Regions from separate parts of the Diaphorobacter sp. B2A2W2 genome, predicted to be linked through region 1. Evidence: predicted binding sites of a transcription regulator. Region 1 holds the regulator's gene; the other holds the start of a gene.

What was found. The regulator FliA, encoded in region 1, starts transcription of late flagellar genes. The targets are predictions, from matches to a motif close to CTAAAGTTTNNNNNNNNNNNGCCGNTA.
Region 2: a site for FliA is predicted at 12,086-12,112, ahead of AC1PPL_RS02070 (YjfB family protein). Genes of this name have one in related genera too.

Annotation. Positions count from the first base shown of each region.
Region 1 is NZ_JBWZOR010000006.1:34,121-49,861, reverse strand. It holds gene flgK (flagellar hook-associated protein FlgK) at 1-1,345, opposite strand, end outside; gene flgJ (flagellar assembly peptidoglycan hydrolase FlgJ) at 1,372-2,316, opposite strand; gene AC1PPL_RS11785 (flagellar basal body P-ring protein FlgI) at 2,399-3,523, opposite strand; gene AC1PPL_RS11780 (hypothetical protein) at 3,701-4,681, opposite strand; gene AC1PPL_RS11775 (flagellar basal body L-ring protein FlgH) at 4,682-5,398, opposite strand; gene flgG (flagellar basal-body rod protein FlgG) at 5,422-6,204, opposite strand; gene AC1PPL_RS11765 (flagellar basal body rod protein FlgF) at 6,223-6,963, opposite strand; gene AC1PPL_RS11760 (flagellar hook protein FlgE) at 6,990-8,585, opposite strand; gene AC1PPL_RS11755 (flagellar hook assembly protein FlgD) at 8,614-9,264, opposite strand; gene flgC (flagellar basal body rod protein FlgC) at 9,285-9,689, opposite strand; gene flgB (flagellar basal body rod protein FlgB) at 9,711-10,127, opposite strand; gene flgA (flagellar basal body P-ring formation chaperone FlgA) at 10,355-11,107, shown strand; gene flgM (flagellar biosynthesis anti-sigma factor FlgM) at 11,201-11,524, shown strand; gene AC1PPL_RS11730 (hypothetical protein) at 11,581-11,928, shown strand; gene AC1PPL_RS11725 (RNA polymerase sigma factor FliA) at 12,188-12,901, opposite strand; gene AC1PPL_RS11720 (hypothetical protein) at 12,906-13,703, opposite strand; gene flhF (flagellar biosynthesis GTPase FlhF) at 13,693-15,285, opposite strand; gene flhA (flagellar biosynthesis protein FlhA) at 15,282-15,741, opposite strand, start outside.
Region 2 is NZ_JBWZOR010000001.1:443,076-458,816, forward strand. It holds gene AC1PPL_RS02020 (IscS subfamily cysteine desulfurase) at 1-329, opposite strand, end outside; gene iscR (Fe-S cluster assembly transcriptional regulator IscR) at 434-970, opposite strand; gene uvrB (excinuclease ABC subunit UvrB) at 1,206-3,302, opposite strand; gene AC1PPL_RS02035 (amino acid aminotransferase) at 3,411-4,607, shown strand; gene ygiD (4,5-DOPA-extradiol-dioxygenase) at 4,715-5,569, opposite strand; gene AC1PPL_RS02045 (DUF1294 domain-containing protein) at 5,894-6,604, shown strand; gene AC1PPL_RS02050 (hypothetical protein) at 6,767-7,189, shown strand; gene AC1PPL_RS02055 (YgiQ family radical SAM protein) at 7,208-9,748, opposite strand; gene AC1PPL_RS02060 (IMPACT family protein) at 9,863-10,456, shown strand; gene AC1PPL_RS02065 (dihydrolipoyl dehydrogenase) at 10,568-11,980, shown strand; gene AC1PPL_RS02070 (YjfB family protein) at 12,137-12,340, shown strand; gene AC1PPL_RS02075 (NAD(P)/FAD-dependent oxidoreductase) at 12,400-13,527, opposite strand; gene AC1PPL_RS02080 (amidase) at 13,549-15,099, opposite strand; gene AC1PPL_RS02085 (Bug family tripartite tricarboxylate transporter substrate binding protein) at 15,143-15,741, opposite strand, start outside.

The DNA of each region.
Region 1 (15,741 bases):
TTCCCATGGCCGCATTGATGGGGTTGGCGGCGGCCAGGTCGCGCGGGGAATACACCAGCGACTGGATGTTGGCCGCCGCGCTGGCGAAGGGCTTGAACAGCACGCGTTCGTTCACGGCGCCCGCGGTGGTGAACTTGAAGGTCAGTCCGTCCACCATCGTGCCCGCCGGGTCGGTCAGGTCGGCGACGGCCGTGGTCTTGCCGTCGGACAGGCGAATGATCTGGCCTGCGGGGGCCGGGCCCGTGAAGCGCACTTCGTAGTCCGACGCGGCGAACTCGGTGGGCGAGAACTGCGTGCTGTCGCTCAGGTCGATGCTGCCCACCGCGGTGCCGCTGGTGTGGCCTACGACCGATGCGGGTGTGGAGAACAGCGGCTTGCCGGGCTGGCCCTCCAGCGTCAGGCCCAGCGTCTGCTGGTGGTTCAAGGTGGTGCCGATGGCCAGCGCCATGCGCCCCAGCAGGTTGCGGCCCTCGGCCAGGTCCTGGTTGGCAAAGCGCAGAAGGCCGGCCACTTCGCCGCCGCCCAGCATGCCCTCGTTCAACTCCACGGGCGCGCCGCCCGCGGGCTTGAAGAACAGCTGCGTGAGCTGGCTCCCCGGGAACTGCTGGGATTCCGCCACCAGCACCTCGCTGGCCTTGTCGCCCAGCACCAGCGCCTGGCTGCCGCCGATGAACACGCCCACCGTGCCATCGTCGGCCGGGATCTGCGTGGTCTGGATGAACTGGTTGAGTTCGCGAATCAGCTGGTCGCGCTTGTCCAGCAGGTCGTTGGGGCTCTGGCCGTTGCCCTTGACGCGGGCGATCTGCTCGTTCACGTCGGCGATGCTCTTGGCCAGCGAATTGATGCGCGTGGCGTCGTTCTGCAACTGTTCATTGACCGAATAGGCGATCTCGTGCAGCTGCTCCGCACTGCTGCGCATGCGCGCGGCCATCTCGTTCATGCGCGTGAGCGTGACGGTGCGCGCCGTGATGTCGGTCGGCGAGGACACCACGTCGGCCAGCGAGTTCAGCATGTCGGTGATGGCGGCGCCCAGGCCGCTGGTGCCCCCCTGGAATACGTCCTGCAGCTGCCCCAGGCGCTCGGCGCGCACCGTGTCGCCCGCCTGTACCGCCTGGGCGGCCGCGGCCTGGCGCGTCAGCAGCTCGCTGTGGTTGCGCAGGATGGTGGCCACCTGCACGCCGTTGCCGATGTAGCCTGAGCCGGTGAACTGGCCCTGCACGGTCTCCATCGCCACGTTCTGGCGCGAATATCCGGCCGTGCTGACGTTGGCGATGTTGTGCCCGGTGGTCTGCAAGGCGACCTGGTTGGCGAGGAGGGCGCGGGCGCCGACGTTCAGAAGACTCATGGTTCAGTGCGTTGGTTCTTATGGATTCAGGCCTGCGTGCCGGATGCCTGGGCCAGCACGGGCGCGCTGGGGGTGCGCGCCACGCCCAGCGTGCTCTGGATGGCGCGGCTGAGCTTGGCGGCGTATTGCGGATCGGTGGCGTAGCCGGCCTTCTGCAGCTCCGTGGCGTAGGCGACGGCGGAATGGGTCTTCTCGCGCGCCTTCTCGTAGCGCGGGTTGTCGTTGATCAGGCGTGCGTAGTCGCGGAACGACTCCTCGAACGAGTCGTAGGCGCGGAACTTGGCGACCACCTTGCGCGGCGCGCCGTTGATGTATTCGGTGGTGGTCACCTCGGCCACCTTGCCGGTCCAGCCCTTGCCGGCCTTGATGCCGAACAGGTTGAAGGAGTTGCTGCCGTCCTTGTGGCGGATCTCGCCCTTGCCCCAGCCCGTCTCGTGCCCGGCCTGGCCCAGCATGAAGCTGGCGGGAATGCCGCTGCTGCGCGCCACGCGCTCGGCCGCGGCGCGGTGGTGCTGCACGAAGTCGTCACGGCCCTTGGGCGACGCGGCACGCGGATTGTCGGCAGGCGCGGCCTTGCGCAGCGCGACGTCCATGCTCAGCGTGGAGCCCGGCACCAGCGTGGTCTGGCCGTCGCCGCCCAACTGGCGCGAGAGCTGGCGCTGGATGGCCTCGGCCAGCCCACCGGGCTGACCCGCCATCTGCACCGACAGCTGCTGGTCGAACAGGTCGCTGGCCAGGTTGCCCTCGGCGCCCTCCAGCAGGCCGGACTTCATGGTGGCCTCGCGCATGCTCTTGATGAGCTCGCGCATGAACAGGGATTCGAGCTGCTTGGCCGCCTCCAGCGTGGCGTCCTTGGTGGCCTGGGCGTCGCCCTGGCTGGCTTGCGCCTTGAGGCTGTTGAGTGCGCGGCCGTCCACGGCCAGTGCCTGGCGTACGGACGTTGCGCCTGCATTGGGGAGCGAAAGGCTCATGTCCGCCTCCCGTCGCGCCGCACGCGGCATGGGCCTTGAATGGAAGCGGCGTCGCCGCGGGGAAGGGCACGCAGGAGCGGCATCAGATCACCTCCAGCTCGGCGTTGAGAGCGCCTGCGGCCTTGATGGCCTGCAGGATGGCCAGCAGGTCCTGCGGTGTGGCGCCCAGCGTGTTGAGCGCGCGCACCACGTCGGCCAGCTGCGGCGAGGCGGGCACCTGCATCACCTTGCCGCCGTCCTGCTGGATGGCGATGTCGCTCTTTTGCGCCACCACGGTCACGCCGCGCGACAGCGGGCTGGGCTGGCTGATGACTGGCGTCGTGCTGATGGTGATGGACAGGTTGCCGTGCGCGATGGCGCAGGGGCCCAGCGTCACCGCCTGGTTGAGCACGATGGAGCCGGTGCGCGCGTTGATGACCACCTTGGCCGCGGGCGTGGAGTCGGGCAGTTGCAGCTCCTCCAGCTCGGCGATGAAATTCACCCGCGCGCCGGGGTCCTGCGGCGCGCGCACCTGCACGGTGCGCCCGTCCAGCGCCACGGCGGTGTCCGGGCCCGAGCGTGCGTTGATGGCCAGCGCCACCTTGCGCGCGGCCTGGAAGTCCGAGGCATTCAGGCCCAGGGTGATGGTGTCGCTGTCGTGCAGCGGCGTGGGCACGGCGCGCTCGACCTGGGCGCCGTCGGGGATGCGTCCGGCGCTCAGGTGGTTGATCTGCACCTTGCTGCCGCCGGCCGATGCGCCCGCCCCGCCCACCACCACGTTGCCCTGCGCCAGGGCGTAGATCTCGCCGTCCGCGCCGCGCAGCGGCGTGGCGATCAGCGTGCCGCCCTTGAGCGACTTGGCGTTGCCGATGGAGGACACCGCCACGTCGATCATCTGCCCCGGCTGGGCGAAGGCGGGCAGTTGCGCCGTGATCACCACCGTGGCCACGTTCTTGAGCTGCGGCGCCGTGGTGCCCGGCGGCAGGCTGATGCCCGCCTGCTGCAGGTAGTTGGACATGGCCTGCGCGGTGAACGGCATCTGCGTGGACTGGTCGCCCGTGCCGTCCAGGCCCACCACCAGGCCGTAGCCGGACAACTGGTTGCTGCGCACGCCCTGCACGGCCGCGATTTCCTTCAGGCGCACGGCCTGCGCGGGCGCGGCCAGGCCCAGGGCGGTGGCCAGGGCCACCAGGCAATGGACGATGCGGGAGTTGGGCAAGGCTTTCATGCCCCCGATTGTGGGCAGCCGGGCCTTCGAGCAATGCGCGGAAAAGCGGGGGCTTTTGGGGCGTTTATCGGCGCTGGGGCGGCGGGTGCGGCGTGGCTTGCCGGTGGCGCAGCGCTGATAGCAAAATTGGCCTCCAGCGCTTTACCATCAAGCGCTAGTAGCTATAAAAATAACAGTTTACTTGCGCGTGCGCGCGGCCCTGGTGGGCGCTGCGGCATGGCGGATGCAGTAGTAGTAGCCGTTGGGCACGCTGGCCAGGTGGTTGGGCCGCGCGCGGCCCGCGCCGTCGTGCGCAAGCGCCGTGTCGTACAGGCCCGCCTGCACGTGGTACACGCCAGCCGGCTGCAGGGCCACGCCGCCGCCGTAGAAGCCCGCGGCCTCGGCGGTTTCCAGTTCTGCCGCCGTGGGCAGGGCGGCGTTCTGCGACTGGCAGTAGCGCAAGGCCGCGTCGCGCGACACCAGCCGGTCTGCATGGCCCGGCGCGGCCGTGAGCCACTGCGCGCTGCCCAGCGGGTTCTGGTGGGCCGTGAAGCGCGTGCCCTGGAAGTAGTCGAACAGGTCGCGCGCCAGCGCCTCGGCCAATAGCGGCGCGGGCGCCGTGGCGGTGAAGCTCTGCGACGCACCGCTGCGCAGCTTGACCAGCGTGGCCGTGGCCTGCACCAGCGCGCCGTCCAGCCGCGTGTAGGTGATGTAGGCGGCCAGTGTGATGCGGCCCACGCGGCTGGGAAGGTCGTCCCGTGCGGAGGGGCGCTGCAGCTGCTCGGGGGTGATGTTGGCGAAGTCGAAGCGCAGTTTGGGGTTGCGCGTGTTGATGCGCCGTGCTTGTCGGTCCAGCTCGGCGATCAGCTGTACGTTGAGGCTGCGCCCCAGCTCGGCCAGGGCCGCGCGCTCGTGGTGGGCCTGCAGGCCGTCCACCGCTTGCAGCGCGGCGGCCACCTTGGCGGGGTCGGCCTTGTCGGCATGCAGGTCGGCAATGATCTGGCGGTCCTGGCCGTAGTCGCCGAGGTCGGAGGCGCGGATCACCGGGATGTTGGGCCACACGGTGAAGGGCTGGTCCACCGGGTCGCGGAAGTCCTGTGCGCCCGCCGGAGCGCAGGCCAGTGCCGCCACCAGCGCGGCCGCGCGCAGGGCACCTGCCCACAAGCGTTGCAGCGTCATTTAGAACGGGCTGATGGTGTTGAACGCGCGCGCCAGCCAGCCCATGGCCTGGGCCTCGGCCTGCTCGCCCAGGCCGCGCGAGATCACGCGCACATTGGCCACGTAGCGCGAGTCGATCACGCTGCCCGGATGGCCCGGCTGGCCGCGGCGCAGGTGGCGGGGATCGACGATGCCCGAGAAGCGCAGCACATCCACGCTGCGGTTCACGCCCACCTGCTTCTCGCCGGTGATGACCAGGTGGCCGTTGGGCAGCACTTCGGTGACGAGGGTGGTGATGTTGCTCTTGAACTCGTTCTTGCTGGCGGTGTTGCCGCTGCCGTTGAAGGTGTTCTCGTAGCCCGCGCCCAGGCCCGATCGCGCGGCCAGCTTGCCCACCGTGGAGGGGGCCAGCAGCGGCAGCGCCGTGATGCTGCCCTTGGTGTCGCCGTTGCGGTTGACGTTGGACTTGGTGTCCTGCTTGGCGTCGATGCTCTCCAGGATCTCGATGGTGACCATGTCGCCCACCAGGCGCGCGCGTTGATCCTCGAAAGCAGGCCGGTAGCTGGCGGCATGGAACAGGCTTCCCGAGGCCGGGCCGGCGGGGCGCGGCAGGGCGGCGATCGGGGGCGGCGTGGTGGGCAGCACGTCCACCGGCGGGGGCGGGTTGATGCTGGCGCAGCCGGCGGCCAGCGCGGCAGCGGTGGCCGCTGCCAGAAGGCGCAGGAGGGAGGTGGTCATGGCAGGGTTCCTTGTCGTGCGGCTCACAGCTGCGACAGCTTGGCCAGCATCTGGTCGGACGTCTGGATAGCCTTGGAATTCATCTCGTAGGCGCGCTGGGTCTGGATCATGGTGACCAGTTCCTCCACCACGTTGACGTTGGAGTTCTCCAGGAAGCCCTGCTTGATGATGCCCAGGCCGTTGGTGCCCGGCTCGGCCTGCTGCGGCGCGCCGGAGGCGGCGGACTCGCGGTACAGGTTCTGGCCCACAGGCTCCAGGCCTGCGGAGTTGATGAAGCTGGACATGCCCAGCTGGCCGATCTGCTGGGGGTTGGGGTTGCCCGCCACGGTCACGCTTACCATGCCGCGCTCGCTGATGCTGATGCTCTTGGCGTCCGCCGGCACGGTGATGCCGGGCGCCACGGGCAGACCGCTGGAGGTGACCACGCGGCCCTGCGAGTCGAGCTTGAACGCGCCGTCGCGCGTGTAGCCGGTGGTGCCGTCGGGCAGCTGGACCTCAAAGAAGCCGTTGCCGTCGATGGCCACGTCCAGGCTGTTGCCCGACTGCTGCAGGCTGCCCTGCGTGAAGTTGCGGCTGGTGGCGACCACGTTCACGCCCAGGCCCAGGTGCAGGCCCGTGGGCAACTGGTTCTCCTCGGTGGTCTGGCTGCCGACCTGGCGCAGGTTTTGGTAGATCAGGTCCTCGAACACCGCGTTGTTGCGCTTGAAGCCCGTGGTGGACACGTTGGCGAGGTTGTGCGAGATCACATCCAGCTGGGTCTGCTGGGCGGTCATGCCGGTCTTGGCGATCCACAGCGAATTCATCATGGCGGTAGTCCTTCAGGGTTAGCCGTTGAGGCTCAGCAGCTGGCCTGCGCTCTTGTCGTCGCTCTCGGCGGTCTGCAGCAGGCGCATTTGTTGTTCGAACTGGCGGGCGGCGGCGATCATGCCGACCATGCATTCCACCGGGTTCACGTTGGAGCCCTCCAGCACGCCCGAGCGCAGGCGCGCGTTGGGGTCGGCGGGCAGCGGGTCGCCGCCGGCCGTGCGGAACAGCCCGTCGTCGCCGCGCTTGAGCGGGTTGTCCGCCGCGGGCGTGGCCAGTTTCAGGCGGGCCACGGGCTGGGGTACTTCGCCCGCCAGGCGGGCGGTGATGGTGCCGTCGGCGCCCAGCGTCACTTCGGCATTAGGGGGCACGTCGATGGGTGCGCCGCCGTCCGAGAGCACGGCCATGCCGGTGCTGGTGACCAGCTGTCCGGCGGCAGTGACCTGAAAGGACCCGGCGCGCGTGTAGGTTTCCACGCCGTCCAGCCCCTGCACGGCGAACCAGGCATTGCCCACGGCCATGGCGTCCAGCGGACGGCCTGTGGTCTGCGCGGGGCCGGGGGTGTCCACATGGCCCGAGGTGGCCTCCAGCGCGAACACGCGCGTGGTGGAGCCGCCGCCTTGCAGCGGCACCGAGCGGAAGTTGGACATCTCGGCGCGAAAGCCGGTGGTGGAGGCGTTGGCCAGGTTGTTGGCCAGCACCGCCTGCCGGTGCGCGGCGGCATTCGCGCCGGTCATGGAGGTGTAGATGATGCGGTCCATGGCGTGGCCTCGGCGTCAGTGGGTTATCAGCGCAGGTTGACGAGGGTGGACATCACCTGGTCCTGCGTCTTGATGGTCTGGGCGTTGGCCTGGTAGGCGCGCTGGGCGGTCATCATGTTGACCAGCTCGGCCGTCAGGTCCACGTTGGAGTCTTCCAGGGCGCCGGCGCGCAGCGCGCCGAAGTTGCCATCCGTGGGCGCACCCAGCACGGGCTGGCCCGATTCGTAGGTCTCCACCCAGTTGTTGCCGCCCACGGCCGCCAGGCCCTGCGTGTTGCGAAAGCTCGCCAGCGCGATCTGGCCCTCGGCACGCGTCACGCCGTTGGAGTAGCGGGTCATGATCATGCCGTTGTTCTCGACATTGATGCCCGTGAGCTCGCCCGAGGTGTAGCCGTCCTGCGAGAGCTCGGAGACGGCGAACTTGGTGCCGAACTGGGTGACATTGTTCAAGTCCAGCGTGACAGGGTAGGAGCCTGGCGCGGGGTTGCTGCCCGGCGCCGTGGGGCTGTTGGGGTTGGCCGGGCTGGGGTTGACCATGAGCGCCAGCTCGAACGACTGCTTGGCGGCCGCGGGCGCATCGGTCAGGTCGGCCACCCCGAAGGTGCCGCCCGCGGGCGACGTGCCGCCCGCGTAGTCCACCAGGTTGTCCTTCAGGCGGGCGGAGGCCACGAGGCTGTTGGTGGGCGCGTCCGAATAGGTGAAGTCCCAGGCGTCTTCGGGGTTGGTGAAGCTCAGCGTGGTCTCGCGGATGGCATACACGCCCTGGTCGTCCGGGCCGTAGAAACGGTAGGTGAAGGACGTGGGGAAATCGTCCTTTTCCGTCAACGCCGGGTCCGCATTGGCGACCGAGGTGGCCACGGGTTCCAGCGTGGCGGCGACGGCACCGTTCTTGTCGGCGATCAGGCGGCCGGTGATGGCGGGGACCGTCGGCGGCGTGGTGGTCAGGTCGTCCAGCTGGTTGTAGATGTCCCAGGTGTTCGCGCCGTTCTTCTCGAAGTAGAAGGACAGCGGCGTGGCCACGCCCTGGCTGTCGTACACGTTGAGCGAGGTGCCGTAGGTCGTGCGCGGCGTAGCCGCCACGGGCGGGGTGGCGCCCGGGTCGCCCTTGGCGTTGGGCGTGCGGGCATCCAGGTTGAAGGCCGTCTTGATGGCCGTGGTCTGCCGGGCCGGGATGGGCGCCGTGGTGGGGAAGGTCAGCGGCACGGCCGTGCTGGAGGTGCGCAGGCCGGTCACGGGGTCGATGGGGTAGCCCATGACCTGGGCGCCGTCATTGGTGACCACGTTGCCCACGTTGTCCAGCTTGAAGTTGCCGGCGCGCGTGTAGGCACGCGAGCCATCCGGCATCTGCAGCGTGAAAAAGCCGTTGCCGTTGATGGCCACGTCCAGGCTGTTGCCCGTGACGGTGAGGTTGCCCTGGTTGAACTGCTGCGCAATGGCCGACACCTCCACGCCGATGCCGGAGTTGGTGCCGCTGGACGCGCCGATGGCCGAGGCGATCATGGCCGCGAATTCGGTGCGCGAGGCCTTGAAGCCCGTGGTGTTGGCGTTGGCGATGTTGTGGCCGATCACATCGAGGTTCTTGGCCGACGCGTTCAGGCCCGAGAGGCCTTGCTGGAAACCCATGGTGTTCTCCTGGAGGAAAGCGCGGCTCTCAGAGCACGCTGTGAATGCGGAAGTAGTTGACGATGTCGCCGTTGTCCAGCGTGAGCGTCAGCGCACCGGCGTTGGAGCCCGTGGCGACCACCTGCGCCTCGGACAGCCCTGTCGCGGTGACCGCGGTCTCGCCCGACGTGGCCCGCACGCGGAACCGCAGGTCGGCGGCGTTGCCGCTGTAGCCGGCGGCGTCCCACTCGAAAGAGCGGCGGCCCTTGTCCTGTGCGCCGAGGTCCACGGTGTCCACCACCACGCCGCCGGGCGTGACGATGTCCACCTGCACGTCGGTGGCGGTGTTGTCCAGGTTGAAGTAGCCCTTGCCCTTGCCGTCGCTGACGCTCAGGCGGTCGCCCTCGGTCAGCACCGAGCGGCCGATGAGCGAGATGCCCTGGATCTGCTGCATGGTCGAGAACTCCTCGGCCATGGTTTGCATGGTGAGGTTGAGCGTCTGTATGCCGGTGACGGTGTTGATCTGCGCCATCTGCGTGGTCATCTGCGCGTTGTCCAGGGGGTTCATCGGGTCCTGGTTGTTCAACTGCGCGACCAGCAGCTTGAGGAAGCGGTCTTGCATGGCCGCGGGGTCGTTGGTCGCGTTGGCCGAAGCGCCGGTGTTGGTCGTGGCGGTGGTGCCGATGGGGTTGAGGATCATGGCGTGCTTTCGGGGGCGGTTTACTGGCCCATCTGCAGGGTCTTGAGCAGCAGCGTCTTGGCCGTGTTCATGACCTCCACGTTGTTCTGGTACGAGCGCGAGGCCGAGATCATGTTGACCATCTCCTCCACGGCGTTCACGTTGGAGTGGGTCACGTAGCCTTCGGCGTCGGCCATGGGGTTGGCCGGGTCGTGCACGCGGCGGCCGGGCTGGTCGCTCTCCTGGATGGACGACACGCGCACGCCCGCGGCGCTCTCGGGCCCCATGGGCGCGGTCTGGAAGACCACCTGGCGCGCCTTGTACGCCTGGCCGTCGGGGCCGGCCACGGCGTCCACGTTGGCCAGGTTGCTGGCCACGACGTTCAGCCGCTGCGACTGCGCACTGATGGCGCTGCCCGAGACGTTGAAGATGGAGAACATGGACATGGCGGGTGCTCTCTTTCGGGATTACTGGCCCTGGATGGCGCTGAGCATGGTCTTGGACTGGCCGTTGATGAAGCGCAGCGTGGCCTCGTAGCGCACGGCGTTGTCCACGAACGCGGCGCGCTCGCGGTCCATGTCCACGGTGTTGTTGTCCAGGCTCGGCTGGGTCTGCAGGGCATAGCCCAGCGTGCTGTCCGAGCTGCCACTGGCGGCTGCCGGCAGCGGGATGTGGCGCGGGTCGCTCACGCTCTGGCTGCGCAGGGGGCTGGGGTTCTGGGCTTCGTTCACGGCACGCATGGCATCGGCAAACTTGAAGTCGCGCGCCACGTAGCCGGGCGTGTCCGCGTTGGCGATGTTGCTCGCGATGGCACGCTGGCGCTCCGAGCGCAGCAGCAAGGCGCTTCCGTGAAAGTCCAGGCGGTTGGTCATCTTGTCGAGCATGTGGGCCTCGGCGTGTAAAAAAAGGGGTTCGGCCGCCATGGCCCCGGGGGGCTTGTGGCGTGCGTCGATTATGGAAATCGCCCCGTTTTTCTAAAGCGCGAAGAGCGCTGGGATTGGCCCGCTGTTCCGCGCTTGGCGCATGCGGTGGCCAGCCTACAGTGGCAGGTGTGAAAAGGCGTCCGGGGCCCGTTGTGCCGGACCGCCGTCAGACCCGTTGGAGTCCCGTCATGCCGCTTCCTATCCTGCGCTCATCCCGCCTTGCCTGCCTTCGCTTCCTGATGGGCGGCGCGCTGGCGCTGGGCTCTGCCCTGGCGCTGCCCGCCCATGCCCAGCAGGGAGGCGATCAGACCGCCGAGCTGGGCTCGATCACCCAGCACTGGCTGGACGATGCGCTGGCCCAGGCGCAGGCCGGGGGGCTGCCGCTGCGCATGGAAGTCAGTGTGGGCACGCTGGATTCGCGCCTGCGCCTGGCGCCCTGCGCGCGCGTGGAACCCTATCTGCCCGCTGGTGCCCGCCTGTGGGGGCGCACCCGCCTGGGCCTGCGCTGCGTGGACGGCCCCACCCGCTGGAACGTGTTCCTGCCCATCACGGTCAAGGCTTTCGGCCCCGCTTGGGTGCTGGCCGGCAATGTGGGCACCGGCGCAGTGCTGAGCGAGCAAGATGCCATCGAGGCCGAGGTGGACTGGGCCGCAGAACCCGCGGCCATCGTGGCCAATCCCAAGGACTGGGTGGGGCAGACCGCCACCCGTCCGCTGTCCGCCGGCCAGGCGCTGCGCCAGAACATGGTGCGCGCCCCCGACCTGTTCAAGGCCGGCTCTGCGGTGCGCGTGGTGGTGCAGGGGCCGGGTTATGCGGTCACCTCCTCGGGCCAGGCCATGAGCGCGGGCGCTCAAGGACAGAATGTGCGCGTTCGAATGGCCAATGGGCGCATTATTGGGGGTACTGTGCTTGAGGATGGGACAATAGAGGCCACTTTGTGAGCCGCGAGGCACCACAAAGCGCTAAAGTCTGCTCCCTGCCGGCCGAAAACATGGCTACTGGCCCCACATCTCACAGGGGTGGTGGAGAGTGCGATGAAGATTGGACACAACCCGGATACTGCGACTGCGCTGTCAAAGGCCGCTGCCAACAAGCAGCAGGCCAAGGCCGCCGCACCTGCGCCGGCCGCTGAAGAAGCGGCCCAGGGCGCGACGCGCGCCGCCGCAGGCGTGCCCGTCACGCTGTCGGCCGCCGCCCGCGGGGTGGACGCCACCAAGTCCACGGCCGACTTCGACACCGCCAAGGTCAAAGCGATCAAGGCCGCCATCGAAAAAGGCACCTTCCGCGTGGACGCCGAAGCCGTGGCCGACAAGCTGCTGTCCAACGCCTACGAAACCCTGTCCCACTCGCGGGGCTGACCCGCCCTCCTGGGCCGGCTGGCCCGCCGGGGTGACAGGCTCTAGACTTGCACCCCATGTCACTCGACGACACCCTCACCTTCATCGAAGCGCAGCTGCAGGACATGCAGGCTGCGCTTCTTGCTTCCAACCCCCAGACTTTTGAAGACACTGCGGTGCAGCTGCGCGGCGCTGCCATGGCGCTGGCCCAGGCCCTGGCGCCTGTGGCGGGCGCGCTGGAGCCCGCCGCCACGCAAAGGGTGCAGGCCATCGGCCGGCAATTGACGCTGGTGCGCGACCAACTGGCCCGGGTGATGGCGCTGACTGAGCGGCAGGCGGCGTCGCTGCTGCCGCCGGTGGAGGGGGTGACTTACGGGCCCTCGTCCGGCGCCGCGGGGGCGCGGATTTACCGGGCACCGGGGTGACTTTTAGCCCGAATTGCTGGCTGAGGCTTATGGGATAAGCGCTGGCAGCTATCTTTTTTGACGGGTTCTTGGGGTTTGATGCTGTGACCGGGACCCGCCCCGGCGGGCGAGGCACTTTTCTTTGACAAAGCAAAGAAAGGTAGGTGCGCCGCCGGGCGCATATCCCGGCCAGCGCCATGAAAAGCCGCAGCACAAGCTCAAAAAAAATAGCTGCCCGCGCTTGTCCAGCAAGCGCAAAACAGCTATTTCATCCAAAGAATCAGTGCCCCCGCATCTTCGTCCGCAACCGCGCAATCGCCTGGCTGTGCAGCTGGCACACGCGCGATTCGGTCACGCCCAGGACGGCGGCGATTTCCTTCAGGTTCATGTCGTGCTCGTAGTACATGCCCATGATGTACTGCTCGCGCTCGGGCAGGGCCTTGATGGCCTCGACCAGCGAGGCGCGCAGGCGCTGGTCGCGTAGCACGGCCATGGGATCGGCGCCCTCGTCGGCCACGTGGCGGTCCAGGAAGCCCTCGTCCTCGTCATCGTGGTGAAAGTCTTCCAGGTACACCAGCTGCGTGCCGCGCACCTTGCTCAGCAGAGTCTGGTAGTCCTCCAGGCTCATGCCCAGTTCGGCGGCGATCTCGGACTCGATGGGGCTGCGGCCCAGGCGCTGCTCCACGCGGTGCAGGGCATGCTCGATGTCCTTCTGGCTCTTGCGCGAGCTGCGGCTCATCCAGTCGCCCTCGCGCAGCTCGTCGAGCATGGCGCCGCGGATGCGCTGGCTGGCAAAGGTCTCGAACTGCACGCCCTGCGCGACTTCGTAGCGCGAGAGCGCGTCGTTCAGACCGATCATGCCGACCTGGATCAGGTCGTCCAGCTCCACGTTGGGCGGGAGCTTGGCGATCATGTGGTGGGCGATGCGCCGCACCAGGGGCACGTGCTGGTGGAACAGCGCGTCCCGGTCGAGCTGGCCTTTCGCGGTGTACATCGGGTCAGTGGCTCCGGTCCAGGGGCGAGAGGGAGGCGCACAGGCTGTGCGGGGGCAGCAGGGGCATGGCAGCGTCAATAGTGCATGCGTTTTCCAGCAGTTGCAAGGCCAGCCGCTGGATGTCCTGCGCGCGCGCCGCGGCCACGGTGGTGGTGTGGACCTGCAGGCCCAGGTGGGTGCGCGCGCTGCGCTGCAGCGTGTCCAGCGCCTCGGCGGTCTGGCGGTGCTGCACAGGCTCCTGCGGCGCGAGGATGGACGCCACCGTGCAGCGCACGCCGGCGTGCAGCGCCATGTGCTTGAGCTGGCGGTAGCTGCGCACCATGCCTTGCGCGCCGGGGCCGGTCATGATCAGCGGTACGCTGGCGCTGCCGCGCAGCAGCGGCGCCAGTTGCTCGGGCGGAGCATGCAGCACCACCAGCGCGTAGGCGCGAAACAAGGGCTGCAGGCGCTGCAGCACGGTGGCGCCATGGTGTTCGGACTGCTGCGCCAGGCGGGCCAGCCCGCGGGCCGCGGGCACCACGGCCAGCGACGCGCCGGTAGCGGAGGCCAGCGTCTGCGCGCCGTTCCAGGGAGCCGGGTGCAGCAGCTGGTCCAGGCCGGGCATGTGCGGGCTCTCCAGCGCCGTGCCGTCCAGCACCACGACGGGGTAGCCCAGGCGCTGCAGGCTGGAGCACAGCTGCCACAGCATCTCCAGCCACGGGCCGCTGCCCGGCTGGCTCAGCACGGCCAGCAGGCGCAGGTCCTGCTGCGGCGTGTAGCTGTGCAGCCCGGCGGCCTGGTGCAAAGCGGTATCAAGCAACATCGGCCATCCCTCGCTCATCGGCCGTTTCCGTGGCGTGCGAGAAGAAGAAGTTCAACTCGGCGGCCTTGGGGTCGAAGGCCGACTTCACGCTCGTGCGCATGGAGGCGCTCACGAGCTTGCGGGCGTCGGCCGCTTCCCAGTCCTCGGGCACGCGCTGGCCGTTGGTCACGCCGCGCAGCACCATCTGGTGGCGGATCAGCGCATCGATGGCCGGGCCCAGCTTCACGGCCTCGTCCACCTTGGACAGGATGGCCTGCTGCGAGCCGGTGGTCTTGAAGCCGGTGAGCACGTCGTCCAGTGTATCGCCGTGGCTGCTGGCGTTGAGCACCAGCAGGCGCTTGACACCGGGCAGCGCCAGCACGTCCAGCAGGTCGCGCTTGCGCGGGTCGCGCGGGGCCACGCCCGTGGTGTCGATGAGCACCATCTTCTTGGACGACAGCAGGCCCAGCAGGTCCTGCAGCGCCGCGCGGTCGTGCGCCAGGTGCGCCACCACGCCCAGCATGCGGCCGTAGGAGCGCAACTGCTCGTGCGCGCCCACGCGGTAGGTGTCCAGCGTGATCAGGCCCACGCTGGCGGGGCCGTGGATGCGCGCGCACAAGGCGGCCAGCTTGGCGGTGGTGGTGGTCTTGCCCACGCCGGTGGCGCCCACCATGGCGAAGATGCCGCCTTCCTCGTACAGCGGCAGCGTCTGCGCGTCGGTGCGCAGGTTGCGCTCCAGCACTTCCATGAGCCAGCGCACGGCCTCCTGGGCGCCCAGATGCTCGGGCAGGTGTTCCAGCACCGCGCGCGAGAGGGCGGGCGAATAGCCCGCACGGATGAGCTTGAGCATCAGGGTGGACTGGATCGGGTTCTGGCGGGCCTGGCCCAGCCAGGCCAGGGTGTTGAAGCGGTCCTCGATCAGCTCCTTCATGGACTGCAGTTCCTTCATGAGGTTCTGCTGTCCCAGGCCGGCCGCCAGCGTGGGCGCGGCTGTGGCGGGCGCCTCGGCGCGGCGCGGCGTGAGCTGCTCTGCGCCCAGGGCGGCATGCATGGGCCGCAATGGGTTGTGGCGTGCCACCGGGGCATTCACGGGCTGTGGCGCGGGTGGCTCTGGCAGGCGCTCGGCGCGGGGTTCGAAGCGTGGCTCGGGCAGGCCGCGCTCCAGCGCTGCGCGCTCGTTCAGCGGCGCGGGGGCGCTCGTGCCGTGCAAGGCCTCGTGGCGACGGCGCAGCATGCGCTCGCGCACATAGTCCTGGAACGACAGCGTGCTCATGGCCAGTTGCTCGGTGTCGTGCGCCACGGTGCTGCGTGCTGCGGGCGCCGGCTGGCGTGCGGGCTGCGGGACAGGGGCTGCATGGGGCTGCGTCTGGGACATGCGCACCGGCTGGCTCGCGGCCAGGTCGTCGGCGCGCTCCTGCAGACGGTTGGGTGCCGGCTCGGCGCCGCCGTGCAGGGACGACAGCGCGTCCTCGGCCGTGGCCACCACCTCGACGCCGCCCGCCGTGGGGCGGTTGGACAGGATCAGCGTGCCTTCACCGAAGGCCATGCGCGCCTTGGCCAGGGCCTCCCGTGCGGTGGGAGCGGTAAAGCGTTTGATGTTCATGCGGATGCACCTTTGAGGATCGGGCCGATGCGGATGGTGTGGGTCTCAGGAATCTCGCTGTGGGCGAGCACCTGCAAGCGGGGAGCCACGCGCCGCACCAGGCGGGCGATGGCGTTGCGGATCTGGTCGGGCACCAGCAGGCAGGCGGGCATGCCCAGCTCTTCCTGCTGCAGGGCGACTTCGGCGGCCTTGTGGGTGAGCAGGTCGGCCACGCCGGGGTCCAGCGCCGGGCCGCTGGCATTGCCCAGGGCCTGCATCAAAAGGCGCTCCAGCCCGGGCTCGATGGCGATGACGCTGAGCTCGCGCGTGGGGCCGTAGATCTGCTGCACGATGGCGGGGGACAGGGCGATGCGCACGCGGCGCGCCAGTTCCATCGGGTCTTGCGTGCTACCGGCGTGTTCCGCCAGCGTCTCGATGATGGTGCGGATGTCGCGGATGTGCACGGACTCCTCCAGC
Region 2 (15,741 bases), on a different contig from region 1:
AGGACGGCCTTGTGCTCCGTCTTCACGGTGATGAGATGCTTGCCCTTGCCTTGGTAGAAATGGGCAGCGCCCTTGATGGCGAGGTTGTTGGATTCAGTGGCGCCCGAGGTCCACACGATCTCGCGCGGGTCGGCGCCGATCAGATCGGCCACATGGCCGCGGGCTTGCTCCACGGCCTCTTCGGCCTCCCAGCCCCAGGCGTGGCTGCGCGACGCCGGGTTGCCGAAATGTTCGCGCAACCAGGGAATCATCGCGTCGACGACCCGGCCGTCCACGGGGGTCGTGGCGCCGTAGTCAAGATAGATAGGGAAATGCGGAGTCATGTCCATGGCTGGCTCAGTGAAAAGTTCTGGCTGGCATCAGAAAGCAATAGGGTCGACGTGGCGAGCCCGCCCCGCGCGCAGCCCGAGGCCGGCGCAGGTCAGCCTGCAGCTCAAGATTTGGCGAAAGCGTTGCCGAGGGCAAACACCGAATTGGGTGCGTTCACACGGATCGGTTTGACCACCGGCGTGGTGGAGATCGCGCGGCGCGTGACCGGCTTGTCTTCGATTTGCACGCCCTTGGCGAGCTGGTCGTCCACCAGTTTCTGCAACGTGACGGAATCCAGGAATTCCACCATGCGCTGGTTCAGAGAGGCCCACAGCTCGTGCGTCATGCAACGGCCCGCCTCGCCCAGGCAGTTTTCCTTGCCACCGCACTGCGTGGCATCAATGGGCTCGTCCACGGAGACGATGATGTCTGCCACGGTAATATCGCCCGCCTTGCGGGCGAGCGTATAACCGCCGCCAGGGCCGCGCGTGGATTCCACCAGTTCGTGGCGGCGCAGCTTTCCGAACAATTGTTCCAGATAGGACAGCGAAATCTGTTGGCGCTGGCTGATGGCCGCCAAGGTGACGGGCCCATTGTTCTGGCGCAGGGCCAAATCGATCATGGCGGTGACCGCAAAACGGCCTTTGGTTGTGAGACGCATCGCAAGCTCCTTGTCTAGGCTTGATCGTTATAGAAACGCCGCGGCATGCGTATAGCCAACCGGGCACCGTCTCCACCCTTTCCCTGAAGCGCTACGGCTGCAGCCTCCAAGGCCCTTGTTTGTTGTGGGGCTCTTTCTTGAGTATTTGAGACAAGTATAGCACAAATCCCTATTAATTTTGTCGGGTAACTAGACTAAACAGTCGCGTTTTCTCCTGCAGGGTCGCAAAGCCTGGTCATGCGGCAGGGATTTGATCGCCGCCATGCGCTCCAAACACCCGGTCCTTGAGACGGGTCAATTGATCGCGCACCCGAGCAGCCTGCTCAAACTCCAGGTTGCGGGCGTGTTCCAGCATGAGCTTTTCCAGCCGCTTGATTTCGCGGGCAATGTCCTTTTCGGACATCTCCTCCAATTCGGCCTGCCGCGCCGCATCTTCGCGGAGTCGCTGGGCTTCCTGGCCTGCCTTCTCGCTATAAACGCCGTCAATCAGGTCTCGCACCTGCTTGACGATGCTGCGCGGCGTAATACCCCGGGCCTCGTTGTATGCGATCTGTTTGGCGCGGCGGCGTTCCGTTTCGCTGATCGCCTTGCGCATTGAGTCGGTGATCCGGTCGGCATACAGAATGGCCTTGCCGTGCAGGTTGCGCGCCGCCCGGCCGATGGTCTGGATCAGGCTGCGTTCGGCGCGCAGAAAACCCTCCTTATCGGCATCCAGGATGGCCACCAGGGAGACCTCAGGAATGTCCAGCCCCTCACGCAGCAGGTTGATCCCCACCAGGACATCGAAGGCTCCCAGGCGCAGGTCGCGAATGATTTCCACGCGTTCCACGGTGTCGATATCGGAGTGCAGATAGCGCACCTTGACCCCGTTGTCGCTCAGGTAATCGGTCAGTTGCTCCGCCATGCGCTTCGTCAGCGTCGTAATGAGTACGCGTTGATTCTTTTGCGTGCAAATGCGTATTTCTTGCAGCACGTCATCCACCTGATGGGTAGCGGGACGCACCTCCACCTCCGGGTCCACCAAGCCGGTGGGCCGTACCACCTGGTCCACCACCTGGCCCGAGTGCTCCTTCTCATAATCAGCCGGAGTGGCCGAAACAAACACCACCTGCCGCATGCGCTGCTCGAATTCCTCGAACTTGAGCGGCCGGTTGTCCAATGCCGACGGCAGGCGAAAGCCGTACTCGACCAGCGTGGTCTTACGCGCGCGGTCGCCGTTGTACATGGCGTTGAGTTGCCCGATCATCTGGTGGCTCTCATCCAGGAACATCAGCGCATCGGGCGGGAGGTAGTCGGTCAGCGTGCTCGGCGGCTCGCCAGGCGCAGAACCCGACAGGTGGCGCGTGTAGTTCTCGATGCCCTTGCAGTGCCCCACTTCGCTGAGCATTTCCAGGTCGAAGCGCGTGCGCTGCTCCAGCCGTTGCGCCTCCACCAACTTGCCCTCGGCCATGAAGAACTTGAGCCGCTCGTCCAGTTCCTGCTTGATGGTCTCCACGGCTGCCAGCACCTTGTCGCGCGGCGTCACGTAATGGCTGCTGGGGTACACCGTGAAGCGCGGGATTTTTTGCTGGATACGCCCCGTGAGCGGGTCGAACAGCTGCAGGCTTTCCACCTCGTCGTCGAACAGTTCGATGCGCACCGCCAGCTCGGAATGCTCGGCAGGGAACACATCGATGGTGTCGCCACGCACGCGGAACTTGCCCCGGCTGAAGTCCTGCTCGTTGCGCTGGTACTGCATGCGGATCAGCTGCGCGATCGCGTCACGCTGGCTCAGCTGGTCACCCACGCGCAGCGTCATGATCATGCGGTGGTAGCTCTCGGGCTCGCCAATGCCATAGATGGCCGACACCGTGGCCACGATGACCACATCGCGCCGCTCCAGCAAGCTTTTGGTGCACGACAGGCGCATCTGCTCGATGTGCTCGTTGATGGCGCTGTCCTTCTCGATGAACAAGTCGCGCTGAGGCACATAGGCCTCGGGCTGGTAGTAGTCGTAGTAGCTCACGAAGTACTCCACGGCGTTCTTGGGGAAGAACTCGCGGAACTCGCTGTACAGCTGTGCGGCCAGCGTCTTGTTGGGCGCGAAGATGATGGCCGGCCGTCCCAGGCGGGCAATCACGTTCGCCATGGTGAAGGTCTTGCCCGAGCCCGTCACGCCCAGCAGGGTCTGGAACACCTCGCCGTCCTGCACGCCCTCCACCAGCTTGGCGATCGCCTCAGGCTGATCACCGGCGGGCGGGTATGGCTGGTACAACGAAAAGGGCGAACCCGGAAACTGGACGAACTGCCCGTCCGCCGCGCCAGCGGCCGGCTCAGAGGTGACTTCATGCATGGCGGAGGTAAACGGCGCGCGGGGGCGGCCGTTAAAATCAAGAGTGGACCGAAAGCCTACCGTAGGTGAGGTCCCGTCGTCAGATTTCCATCCCCTCAAGGACTTTTCATGTCTCTGTTCACCGCCGTCGAAATGGCTCCCCGCGACCCGATCCTGGGTCTCAACGAACAATACGCCGCCGACCCCAATCCAGCCAAGGTCAACCTGGGCGTGGGCGTGTACTTCGACGACAACGGCAAGCTGCCCCTGCTGCAGTGCGTGCAGGCGGCCGAAAAGGCCATGATGGACAAGCCCGCTGCGCGCGGCTACCTGCCCATCGACGGCATCGCCGCCTATGACAACGCGGTCAAGGCCCTGGTGTTCGGCGCGGAGTCCGACGTCGTTAAGGCCGGCCGCGTGGCCACGGTGCAGGCCATTGGCGGCACGGGCGGCCTGAAGATCGGCGCAGACTTCCTCAAGAAGATCAGCCCGAACGCGAAGGTGCTGATCTCCGACCCGAGCTGGGAAAACCACCGCGCCATCTTCACCAATGCCGGCTTCGAGGTGGGCAGCTACCGCTACTACGACGCCGCCAACCGCAAGGTGGACTTCGACGGCATGCTGGCCGACCTGAACGCCGCCGCGCCCGGCACCATCGTGGTGCTGCATGCCTGCTGCCACAACCCCACGGGCTACGACATCACCGCCGCGCAGTGGGAGCAGGTGATCGCCGCCGTGAAGGCCAAGGGCCTGGTGGCCTTCCTCGACATGGCCTACCAGGGCTTCGGCTATGGTATTGCCGAGGACGGCGCCGTGATCGGCAAGTTCGTCGCGGCCGGCCTGAACATCTTCGTGTCCACCTCGTTCTCCAAGAGCTTCAGCCTGTACGGCGAGCGCGTGGGCGCGCTGTCCGTGGTGGCCAACGACAAGGACGAGGCCGCGCGCGTGCTCTCGCAGCTCAAGATCGTGATCCGCACCAACTACAGCAACCCGCCCACGCACGGCGGCGCCGTGGTGGCCGCGGTGCTGAACAACCCCGAGCTGCGTGCCCTGTGGGAAAAGGAGCTGGGCGAGATGCGCGTGCGCATCAAGGAAATGCGCCAGAAGCTGGTGGACGGCCTGAAGGCCGCCGGTGTGAAGCAGGACATGGGCTTCATCACCACGCAGATCGGCATGTTCAGCTACTCCGGCCTGTCCAAAGACCAGATGGTGCGCCTGCGCAATGAGTTCGGCGTGTACGGCACCGACACCGGCCGCATGTGCGTGGCCGCGCTCAACAGCAAGAACATCGACTACGTCTGCCAGGCCATCGCCAAGGTGATCTGAGCCGCAGCGACGCCCCAAAAAAGCAACCGCCTTCGGGCGGTTTTTTCATGTGTTTTCGGGCTCTAACACCCATCCAGCAAGCGCTAGCAGCTATCAATTTAGATAGCTCAGCCCCAAAGCATGGAGCGCATGGAGATCGAGGCCGACTGAAAACCCGTGTTGAAAAAGCGCGGCATCTCCGTGGGCAGCGCGGCGCCTGCGGCATACAGCAGTGGCAGGTAATGCTCATGCGTGGGATGCGCCAGCGGCGCCATCGGGCCCCACTGCTGGAAGGCCACCAGCGCGTCGAGGCGGCCCGCCTTCACCAGTTCCTGCACCTTGGCGTCGAATTCGTTCGCCCACTCGTAGGCTGCATTGATACCTGTGCCGCGCCGCGCGGCGCGCAGGTTGTGCACCACGTTGCCACTGCCCACGATGAGCACTCCACGCTCGCGCAACGCACGCAGCTGTTGGCCCAGCGCGTAATGCTCGGCCGCCGGGCGCGCGTAGTCCATGCTGAGCTGCAGCACCGGAATGTCCGCCGCCGGGAACATGGGCTTGAGCACCGACCACGTGCCGTGGTCCAGGCCCCACGCCCCCGCGTCCACCTCCAGGGCGCGCGCCGTCGCGGGTGAGCGCAGCTCCTGCGCCAGGCTGCGCGCCACCTGCGGTGCGCCCGGCGCCGGGTACTGCTGCTCGAACAGGTCGCGCGGGAAACCGCCGAAGTCGTGGATGGTGCGGGGTGCGGCCATGCCCGTCAGCTGCCAGCCGCCGCGCGTGAGCCAATGGGCCGACACGCACAGGATGAGCTGCGGCCGCTGCCCGCGCGCCAGCAGTTCCGCCCCCATGTCCTGCCAGGTGCGGCGCCAGGCGTTGTCTTCGATGGCGTTCATGGGGCTGCCATGACCCACGAACAGCACCGGCATGCGCGGCGAGGGGCGCAGCGCCTCCAGCAACGGGGCGGCTTCGGACAGGGGGCTCATGAAGACTCCGGGAAGGGTGGCGAGGCCCGCCAGCGCGGCCATGGTGCGGCGGCGCTGCGGCAAGAGGAAGGCGTGAGAGGGCACGATATGATTTTCTGCCGGACAGCCGGGATCGGAGCGCGCACGGGCGCCGAAGTTCCAGCCGCGGCCCTCCGTTCACCGCCTCCGCTTTCCGCCCATGCCTCTCGCGCTCGATCCCCCTGCCCCGCTGGCATGCCGCCGGCTCAGTGCCCGCGCATGTCCTGGACCACAGGCCACCCCCCTGCCCCCTGATGGCCAGCCCATGGCCACACTTCCGCCGTCCAGTGCGGAGGATGTTTGAACATGCGCACACACGGCATCGTCCGGCAATGGAATGCGGACAAAGGCTTCGGCTTCATCCAGGGCGCTGCCAGCACCCAGGTGTTCTTTCATGTACGGGACTTCCGGGGCACGGCGCCGCCCGCCCACGGGATGCCGGTGGAGTATGAAGAGATCCACGTGGGCGGCAAGGGACCACGCGCGATGGATGTGCGTCCACGCAGCCAACCGAGCGGCTCCCCTTCCGCCCACCGGTCTCCGGCCCGCGCAGCATCCGCCCCGCCATCCACGCGACCCACCGCGCGCCCCACGCCTGCCACCGCCAGGCACACGCGCCCGCGCTCCGCGCCGCAGGCACCCGCAGGCGCGGGCATCGCCCTGGCGCTGATGCTGCTCTGGCTGGGCCTGTGGGGCTGGGGCGCCTGGGTGCAGCGGTTCCCGCTGTGGTGGCTGGGCGCGACGGCGGCCCTGAACCTGCTGACCTTCTTCACCTACGCGCTGGACAAGAGCGCCGCCCAACGTGGCACGTGGCGCACCCGGGAGAGCCACCTGCACCTGCTCGCCCTGCTGGGCGGCTGGCCTGCCGCATGGTGGGCCCAGCAGTGGCTGCGCCATAAATCGCGCAAACAGGACTTCCGCACGGTGTATTGGGGCACTGTGGCGTTGAACTGCACCGCACTGGCGGTGTGGACGCTGCGGCCGCAGACGCTTCGCGAAGTGCTTTCTTTTTTATAGCTGCTAGCGCTTTCCAGCATTGCGGCGGGGCCGGTTTTTATCGGGATCTGCGGCATGCCTTGCGGCCACGTCCGACAGCGCGGCCTTCCATCGCCCGACAGCCAGGCGATGCTGCTGCGCCTCCAATGGGTCCAGTTTTTTGCCGCATTGGAGAACGACGCCATGAAGCCTTTCGCCCTCGACCCGAGCATGACCACGGCGACCGGGACTTTCTACCCCACGGGCCATGTGTTCGCGCTGTTTGCGAACGAGGAGGCGGCGCGCTCCGCAGGCCAGGCGCTGCAGGCCCAGGGTCGCGATGACGTGGCGCACGCCACGCCGCCGATGATCCTGGAACATGTGGTGCGCACGCTGGGCAATGCCGATGCACCTCTGCCCTCGGTCGGTGCGGAGGGCGTGATCGTGCGCCGCATCGCGCAACTAGCCAGCGACGGCGCCCACGGCCTGTTGCTGCGTGCCGCGGATTCCGACGCTCCGGAGACGCTGCGCGACCTGCTGCAGCCGCTGGGCCCGCTGGCGGCGTTCTACTACCGCCGCCTGATCATTGAGGAACTGGTGCCCGCCCCCGCCGGTCCCGCGCGCTGACGGCCGGGTGCCGCCCCGTCAGCGCCGCCGGCCCGTACCCTTGCCCGACGCCGGGGTGCCGGCCCCGCCCTGCCGGCGCCCCGCGGCGCCCGCAGCGTTGCCGCCGGCATTGCCACGGCTGCCTGTGCGGGCACCGGTGCCCGCACGCGGCGGCAGGCCGGTGTTCTGCGTGAGCATGCGGCCCGGCTGCGGCGCACTGCTACGAAAACGTACGTCGCCCTGCGGCTCCTCCAGCTCCTGCGGGCGGCGGCGCAGCGCCACGGCCTTGCCGTCCTTGTTGATGGTGTAGCCCACGCCCGCCCCGCCACCCTTGGGCCCGGTGCTGTTCTTCTTGCGGGCGCTCTGGTAGCTGCCGTCAACCAGCGGCTGGAAGGTGGGGATCAGGTGGTGCTTGCCGTTACCGATCAGGTCGGCCCTGCCCATGCTTTTCAGCGCCTCGCGCAGCAGCGGCCAGTTGTTGGGGTCGTGGTAGCGCAGGAAGGCCTTGTGCAGGCGGCGGCGCTTTTCGCCACGCACCACGTCCACCTGCTCCTCGGCCACGTCGCGCATCTGCCGTCGCACGCGCGTGAGCGGGTTGCGGCCCGAGTGGTACATGGCCGTGGCGCTGGCCATGGGGCTGGGGTAGAAGGCCTGCACCTGGTCGGCGCGAAAGCCGTTCTTCTTGAGCCAGATGGCCAGGTTCAGCATGTCCTCGTCGGTGGTGCCGGGGTGGGCGGCGATGAAGTACGGGATCAGGAACTGTTTCTTGCCCGCCTCTTCGGTGTACTGCTCGAACATCTGCTTGAAGCGGTCATAGTTGCCGATGCCTGGCTTCATCATCTTGGACAGCGGCCCCGCCTCGGTGTGCTCGGGCGCGATCTTGAGGTACCCGCCCACGTGGTGCTGCACCAGCTCCTTCACGTATTCGGGGGACTTCACGGCCAGGTCGTAGCGCAGGCCGGAGCCGATGAGGATCTTCTTGATGCCCGGCAGCTTGCGCGCACGGCGGTAGATGTTGACTAGCGGCGCATGGTCCGTGTGCAGGTTCTGGCAGATGCCGGGAAACACGCAGCTGGGCTTGCGGCAGGCGGCCTCGATCTCTGGGCTCTTGCAGCCCAGGCGGTACATGTTGGCCGTGGGGCCGCCCAGGTCGGAGATGGTGCCGGTGAAGCCCTTGACCTTGTCCCGGATGTCCTCCACCTCGGCAATGATGGAATCTTCCGAGCGGCTCTGAATGATGCGTCCCTCGTGCTCGGTGATGGAGCAGAAGGTGCAGCCGCCAAAGCAGCCGCGCATGATGTTGATCGACGCGCGGATCATCTCCCACGCCGGGATCTTGGTCGGCCCCTCGTAGCTGCCCTGCGCGTCCAGGTACTGCGGGTGCGGGTTGCGCGCATACGGCAGGCCGAACACCCAGTCCATCTCGGCCGTGGTGAGCGGGACGGGCGGCGGGTTCAGCCACACGTCGCGCGCCGTCGCGCCCTCGCCATGCGCCTGCACCAGCGCGCGGGCGTTGCCCGGGTTGGTCTCCAGGTGCAGCACGCGGTTGGCGTGGGCGTAGAGCACCGGGTCGGCCTTCACCTGCTCATAGCTGGGCAGGCGGATCACGGTGCGCTCGCGCGGCGGCAGCGCCCGACCGCTGCGCCCCTTGGAGGGCAGCGCCGGGTTGGGCACGATCTGCACGGTCTGCAAGGGTTTTTGGCCTGCAGCGCTTTGTGGGTCAGCGCTGGCAGCTATTGAATTTGCAGCATCTTCCTGCGAACACGTCTGGCCCTGGGCCGCAGCCTGCTCGCTGGTGGTCATGTAGGGATTGATCAGCTCATCCACGCGGCCGGGCTCGTCCACCTCGGTGGAGTCGATCTCGAACCATCCGGGCTCGGACGCGCGCTGCACGAAGGCCGTGCCGCGCACGTCGGTGATGGTCTCCACCGGGTCGCGTCGCGCAATGCGGTGGGACACCTCGACCAGGGCACGCTCGGCGTTGCCGAACAGCAGGATGTCGCACTTGCTGTCCACCACGATGGAGCGGCGCACCTTGTCGCTCCAGTAGTCATAGTGGGCAATGCGGCGCAGGCTGCCTTCGATGCCGCCCAGCACGATGGGCACGTCCTTGTACGCCTCGCGGCAGCGCTGGCTGTAGACCACTGCGGCGCGGTCGGGCCGCTTGCCGCCCACGTCGCCCGGCGTGTAGGCGTCGTCGCTGCGGATCTTGCGGTCCGCCGTGTAGCGGTTGATCATCGAATCCATGTTGCCCGCGGTCACGCCCCAGAACAGGTTGGGCTTGCCCAGCACCTTGAACGCGTCGGCGCTCTGCCAGTCCGGCTGCGCGATGATCCCCACGCGAAAGCCCTGCGCCTCCAGCACCCGCCCGATCACCGCCATGCCGAAGCTCGGGTGGTCCACATAGGCATCGCCCGTCACCAGCACCACGTCGCAGCTGTCCCAGCCCAACTGCTCCATCTCTGCACGGCTCATGGGCAGGTACGGCGCCACGCCAAAGCGCTTGGCCCAATACGGGCGGTAGCTGGTCAACGGCTTGGCGTTGCGCGGGAAGAAGGAGACATCGATCGGGGCGTTCATGGGCGGGCCTGCAGGTGGGGGCCGGGCATTTTAGAAGCCATGCCCCCTTTGCGCCTAACCGCCCCCGCATGGCCCTTGTCGCCGTCGGCCCATGGGGTAAGCTCGGCCGCCCCCATGCCCTACACCCTCAGCGCCCCCGTTCACAGCGAACTCATCATCAAGAAAAGCCGCTTCATCGGCTGCGTGCAGCCCATGGCCGACCGCGCGAGCGCGCAGGCCGTGGTGGATGCGCTGTGGCGCGAACACCCGGGCGCGGCCCATGTGTGCTGGGCGCTGCTGGCGGGCGGCCAGTCCGCCGCGGTGGACGACGGCGAGCCCAGCGGCACCGCCGGGCGGCCCATGCTGGATGTGCTGCGCCACCAGGACCTGGAGGGCGTGCTGGCCACCGTGGTGCGCTATTTCGGCGGGGTGAAACTGGGCGCGGGTGGCCTGGTGCGCGCCTATACCGATACCGTGGCCCAGGCGCTGCTGCAGGCCGACAAGGTGCCGCTGCAGCGCATGCGCACCCTCGAATGCAGCGTGCCCTACGCCCTGGAAGGACTGCTGCGCCGCATGATCGACGGTGCTGGCGCGCAGTTGCTGCAGGTGCAGCATGCCACGCTGGTCACGCTGCACCTGCGCCTGCCCGAGGCCGAGGCCGAGGCCTTCGTCCACCAGGTGAACGAAGCAGGCCAGGGCCGCGTGGCCTGGGGCGAATCCACGGATTGAAGGCCGGGACCGGGGCCGCGCCCGCGCAAGCCCAACAATGCCTGCGCGCCTACATGCCGCGCTGGCGCACGCGGCGACACTGGCGGCCCGCATTCACAAGGAGCCCCCTCCATGAGCCAGCCGCTGGACGTGATCATCCTGGGCGCAGGGTCCGCCGGACTGGCGGCGCTGCGCGAGGTGCGCAAGCGCACCGACCACTGGCGCATCGTGAACGACGGCCCCTGGGGCACCACCTGCGCGCGCGTGGGCTGCATGCCGTCCAAGATGCTCATCGAGGCCGCCAACGCCTACCATGCGCGGCGCGCACTGCACACCTTCGGCATCGAGGGCGCGGATGCGCTGCGGGTGGACCTGCCCGCCGTGCTGCGCCGCGTGCGCGCGCTGCGCGATGACTTCGTGGCCGGCACGCTGGCCGCCACCGACGCGGGCGAGCGCGCCATCAGCGGCCACGCCCGGCTGCTGGACGCGCAACGTGTGGAAGTGAACGGCCAGGTGCACACCGCGCGGCGCATCATCATCGCCACGGGCTCGCGCCCCATCGTGCCGGAGGACTGGCTGGCTTTTGGCGACCGCATCCTGACCACCGACACGCTGTTCGAGCAGCCCACGCTCGGCCCGCGCGTGGCCGTCATCGGGCTGGGGCCGCTGGGGGTGGAAATCGCGCAGGCGCTCGCGCGGCTGGGGGTGGAGGTGATGGCCTTCGCGACGGGCAAGAGCGTGGCCGGCCTGAGCGACCCCGCCATCAACGACGCGCTGCTGGCGCGGCTGAAGGACGAATTCATCGTCAACGTGGGCGACAAGGCCGAGCTGCGCGAGGTGGCCGGCGGCATACAGGTCACCAACGGCAGCGCGACCGTGGTGGTGGACCAGGTGGTGGCCGCCATGGGCCGGCGCCCCAACCTGGAACACCTGGGGCTGGACACGCTGGGCGTGGCGCTGGACGACAAGGGCCACCCGCCCATCGATCCGTGCACCCTGCAGGTGGGCAATCTGCCCGTCTTCATCGCGGGCGATGCCGATGGCGACCGCCCCCTGCTGCATGAGGCCGCGGACGAGGGCCACATTGCGGGGTTGAACGCCCTGGCGCCCTCGCCGCGCGGCTTCGCCCGGCGCACGCCGCTGGCCATCACCTTCAGCCAGCCCCATGCCGCCGTGGTGGGGCAGCGCCATGCCGATCTGCCCGAGGGGCAATGGGTGGGGGGCACGGTGGACTTTGCACGCCAGGGCCGCGCGCGCGTGGCGCAGTGCAACCACGGGCGCCTGAACGTGTACGCCGAGCACGGCAGCGGCCGCCTGCTGGGCGCCGAGCTGTGCGCGCCTGCGGGCGAACACATGGCCCACCTGCTGGCACTGGCCGTCGAGCAGCGGCTGACGGTGCACGACCTGCTGCGCATGCCCTTCTACCATCCGGTGCTGGAGGAAGGCCTGCGCACGGCACTGCGCGACGCGGCCTCGCGCCTGCCCAAGGCCAGCGATTCCGACCTCGCCGCCTGCGAGGCCTACGGCGCGAGCGCGCTGGACTGATACAAAAACAATAGCTGGCCGCGCTTGCCAGGATGGATTTTCAGCACCAAAACAGCTTGAAATCCTTACGTATCAATCGCCAACAGCTATGTTTATAGAAGCACCCTTGAGTCCGCGGTGAACTGGCCGATAACAAGAGGTACACCGGAGATCACCATGGACGTCGCCCTCACCCAATCCATCGTCAGCACCGCCAGCGCCCTCGCCAGCCGCGAGACGGCCGATGCCGTCCAGGTCACCGTGCTGAAGAAGGCCCTGGACACGCAGAAAACGGCCGCCGCCACCCTGCTCGCCGCCCTGCCCCAGCCACCGCTGGCGACCGAGGGCCCGCTGGGCACGCAGCTCAACACCTACGCCTGACGCGCACGGCGCGCTGGCTTTTTTTCGCCGGCTCAGGCCGGCTTCAGCTCCGGCCTTGCTCAGCGCAGCCGCGCAGGCGACAGGCCCGCCACGTCCACACCCTCGCGCGCCAACTCGGGGGCCAGCGGCTCGCCCAGTGCCAACTGCCGCGTCAGCAGCGCCGCGCCCGCCGCGCTCTGGATGCCATAGCCGCCTTGCGCGGCCAGCCAGAAGAAGCCGGGCACATGGTTGTCCCAGCCAATGACCAGGTCGCCATCGGTCACGAACGAGCGCAGCCCCGCCCAGGTGTGCGAGGGGCGGCGGATCTGAAAGCACGTCACCTGCTCGATGCGGTGGATGCCCAGGGCCACGTCCAGTTCCTCAGGCACCACGTCGTGCGGCGCCACGGCATCGGCATTGGCGGGGGAGCCCAGCATCTGCCCCGCGTCAGGCTTGAAGTAATAGTCCTCGGCAATGCCGATGACGGCTGGCCAGTGGGCCGCTTGCATGCCGGCCGGCACGGGAAAGGTGAAGGCCGTGCGCCGGCGCGGCTCCAGCCCGATGGGCGGCACGCCCGCCTGGGCTGCCACCACGTCGGCCCAGGCGCCTGCGGCATTGACCACGGCGCGCGCGTGCAGCACCTCGCCATCGCCCAGGGTGATGTGCCAGCCCTCCTCGCCCCGTTGCAGGGCCGTCACCTCGGCATGGGTGCGGATCTCGCCACCACGCTGGCGCAAGCCGCGCAGGTAGCCCTGGTGCAGCGCATGCACGTCGATGTCGGCGGCGCCGGGCTCGCTCATGCCCGCGGCCACGGCCTCGGGGCGCAGGCACGGGGCCTGCTCCAGCAGCTCCTCGCGCGTCAGGCGGCGCACCTGCGGGTTGCGCGGCAGCGCCTCGGCGTACGCGGCTTCCAGCAGGTCGAGCTGGTCGGCCCCCGCCAGGTACACCACGCCGCGCGGCGTGAGGATGGGGGTGCTGCCGAACTCAGGCGGTGGTGCGTCGTAGAACGCGCGGCTGGCCCGTGTGAGTGCGCAGATGTTGGGCGTGCCGTAGGTGGCCGAGTACAGCGCAGCCGACCGGCCGGTGGTGTGGTAGCCGGGCTGGGCCTCGCGCTCCAACAGCAGCACGCGGCAGTGCGCGGCCAGTTCCCAACCGGCGGAGGCGCCGGCAATGCCCGCGCCGATGATCACGAAGTCATAGGGTTGCATGGGTTCCCTCGCCAATCACTGTCAGACCGCCGATGCCTGCTCCGCGGCACCGCGTGCGCCCAGCCGCGGCACGCCGCGCGCGTCATCGGGGTCCGGCGCGTGGGTGACGATGGAGGTGAGCGCGGGTTGCACCGGCCCCAGCCGGGCCAGGTCGGGCCGCGGGCGCTGCAGGCCATCGATGCGGGCGAAGGCCTGCTCCAGCCCCAGGCCGATGGAGAGCAGGCGATGGTCGTCGCGAAAGTGCCCCACCACCTGCAGGCCGAACGGCATGCCGGCCGTGTCGCGCCCGCAGGGCACGCTGAGCGCGGGGTGCGTGGTCAGCGTGGTCACATAGGTCAGTGCCAGCCAGCGGTAGTAGTTGGCCTGGGGTTCACCGTTGATGTCACTCGCGTACAGCGCGGTCCACGGGAAGGGCGAGACCGGCGTGGTGGGTGCCAGGATCACGTCGAAGTTGGCAAACGCCTCCTGGAAGCGCGCCAGGATGCGCGTCTGCTCGGCCTGTGCCCAGGCGCTGTCCAGCAGCGACATGGCCGCGCCCATCTCATAGTTGGCGCGCGTGTTGGGCCCCAGGCTGGCGGGGTCGCGCTCGTAGGCCTCGCGCATGCCGGCCACGAAGCTCTCGGCCCGCAGCACGTCGAAGCAGCGGTGCACGTCGCCCAGTTCCAGCCGGACTTCCTCGCAGGAGCGGAACAGGTGGCGCATGGCGCCGATCTTGGCGCGGAACACCGCGCGGATGCCGTCGTCCACCGCGCAGGCGCCGAAGTCTTCGGTGTAGCCCACGCGCAGGCCGCCCAGGTCGGCCGGCTCCAGGTGCAGGAAGCTGTGGGGGTCCAGCGGGTAGGTGAGCGGGTCGCCCGCCGACAGGCCGGCCGATGCGGCCAGCTGCAGGCAGGCCTCGGCCATCGTGCGGCCCATGGGACCGACCACGGAGATCGGCGTCCAGCCCAGCAGCTTGCGCGAGCTGGGCACCACGCCGGGCGACGGCCGAAAGCCCACCACGCCGCACTTGGCCGCGGGGATGCGCAGCGAGCCACCCGTGTCCGAGCCCGTGCACACCGGCAACATGTCGCAGGCCAGCGCCGCGGCCGACCCGCCGGACGAGCCGCCCGCGTTCAGGCGCGGATCGAACGGGTTGCCCGTAGCGCCCCAGACCACGTTGCGCGAATTGGCGCCCGCGCCCATCTCGGGAATATTGGTCTTGCCCGTGACGATGGCGCCGGCCGCGCGCAGGCGCGCCACCAGCACGTTGTCCTGCGCAGGGATGTTCTCGCGGTAGATGGGCGAGCCGTAGGTAGTCAGCAGGCCGGCGGTGGCCTCCAGATCCTTCACGCCCATGGGCAGCCCGTGCAGCAGGCCGAGGGGCTCGCCAGTGCGCACGGCCCGCTCGGCGGCCTGCGCCTCGGCGCGCGCGCGGTCGTAGCAGGTCGCCGTGACGGCGTTCACATAGGGGTTCACCGCCTCGATGCGGTCGATGCAGGCCTGCAGCAGCTCGACGGGCGAGATCTCGCCCGTGCCGATGCGGTGGCGCAGTTCATTGGCGGACAGTTCCACCAGCGTGGGATCAGCAGTCATGGTCGTGAAGAAGGTCCAGGGGCCATTGTGGATGAGCCGCGCCTCAGTCGGCGGTGATGCCCGCGCGCTGGGCAATGGCACGCATCAGCGGCAGCTCCCGCTCGATCAGCGCAGCCAGCTCGGCCGACGAGGCGAATGCCGGCTCAAAGCCCAGCGCGAGCAGGCGCTCGCGCGTGTCCGGGTCGGCCACCACCTCGGCCAGCGTCTTCTCCAGCCGCGCCTTCACCGCAGTGGGCAGGCCTGCGGGCGCCACCAGGGCCAGCCAGGTGTCCATGTTCAGGCCGGGGTAACCGCTCTCGGCCAGCGAGGGTACCTGGGGCAGCAGGGTCGAGCGCTTCTCGGTGGTGACGGCAATCGCCTTGACTTTGCCCTCCTTGAGCTGGGGCAGCGCGGCCGACACCGTGTCCACGGTGAACGGAATCTGCCCGCCGATCAGGTCCACCATGGCCGGCGCGCTGCCTTTGTAGGGCACGTGCTGGATCTTGAGGCCCGCGGCATGAAAGAACATCTCGCCCGCGAACTGCGAGGTCGTGCCCGCGCCGAAGGAGCCGTAGGAATACTTGTCGGGCGCGGCCTTCACGGCGCTGACGAATTGCTTCACGTCGTTGACCGGCACGCTCTTGCTGGCCAGCAGGATCAGCC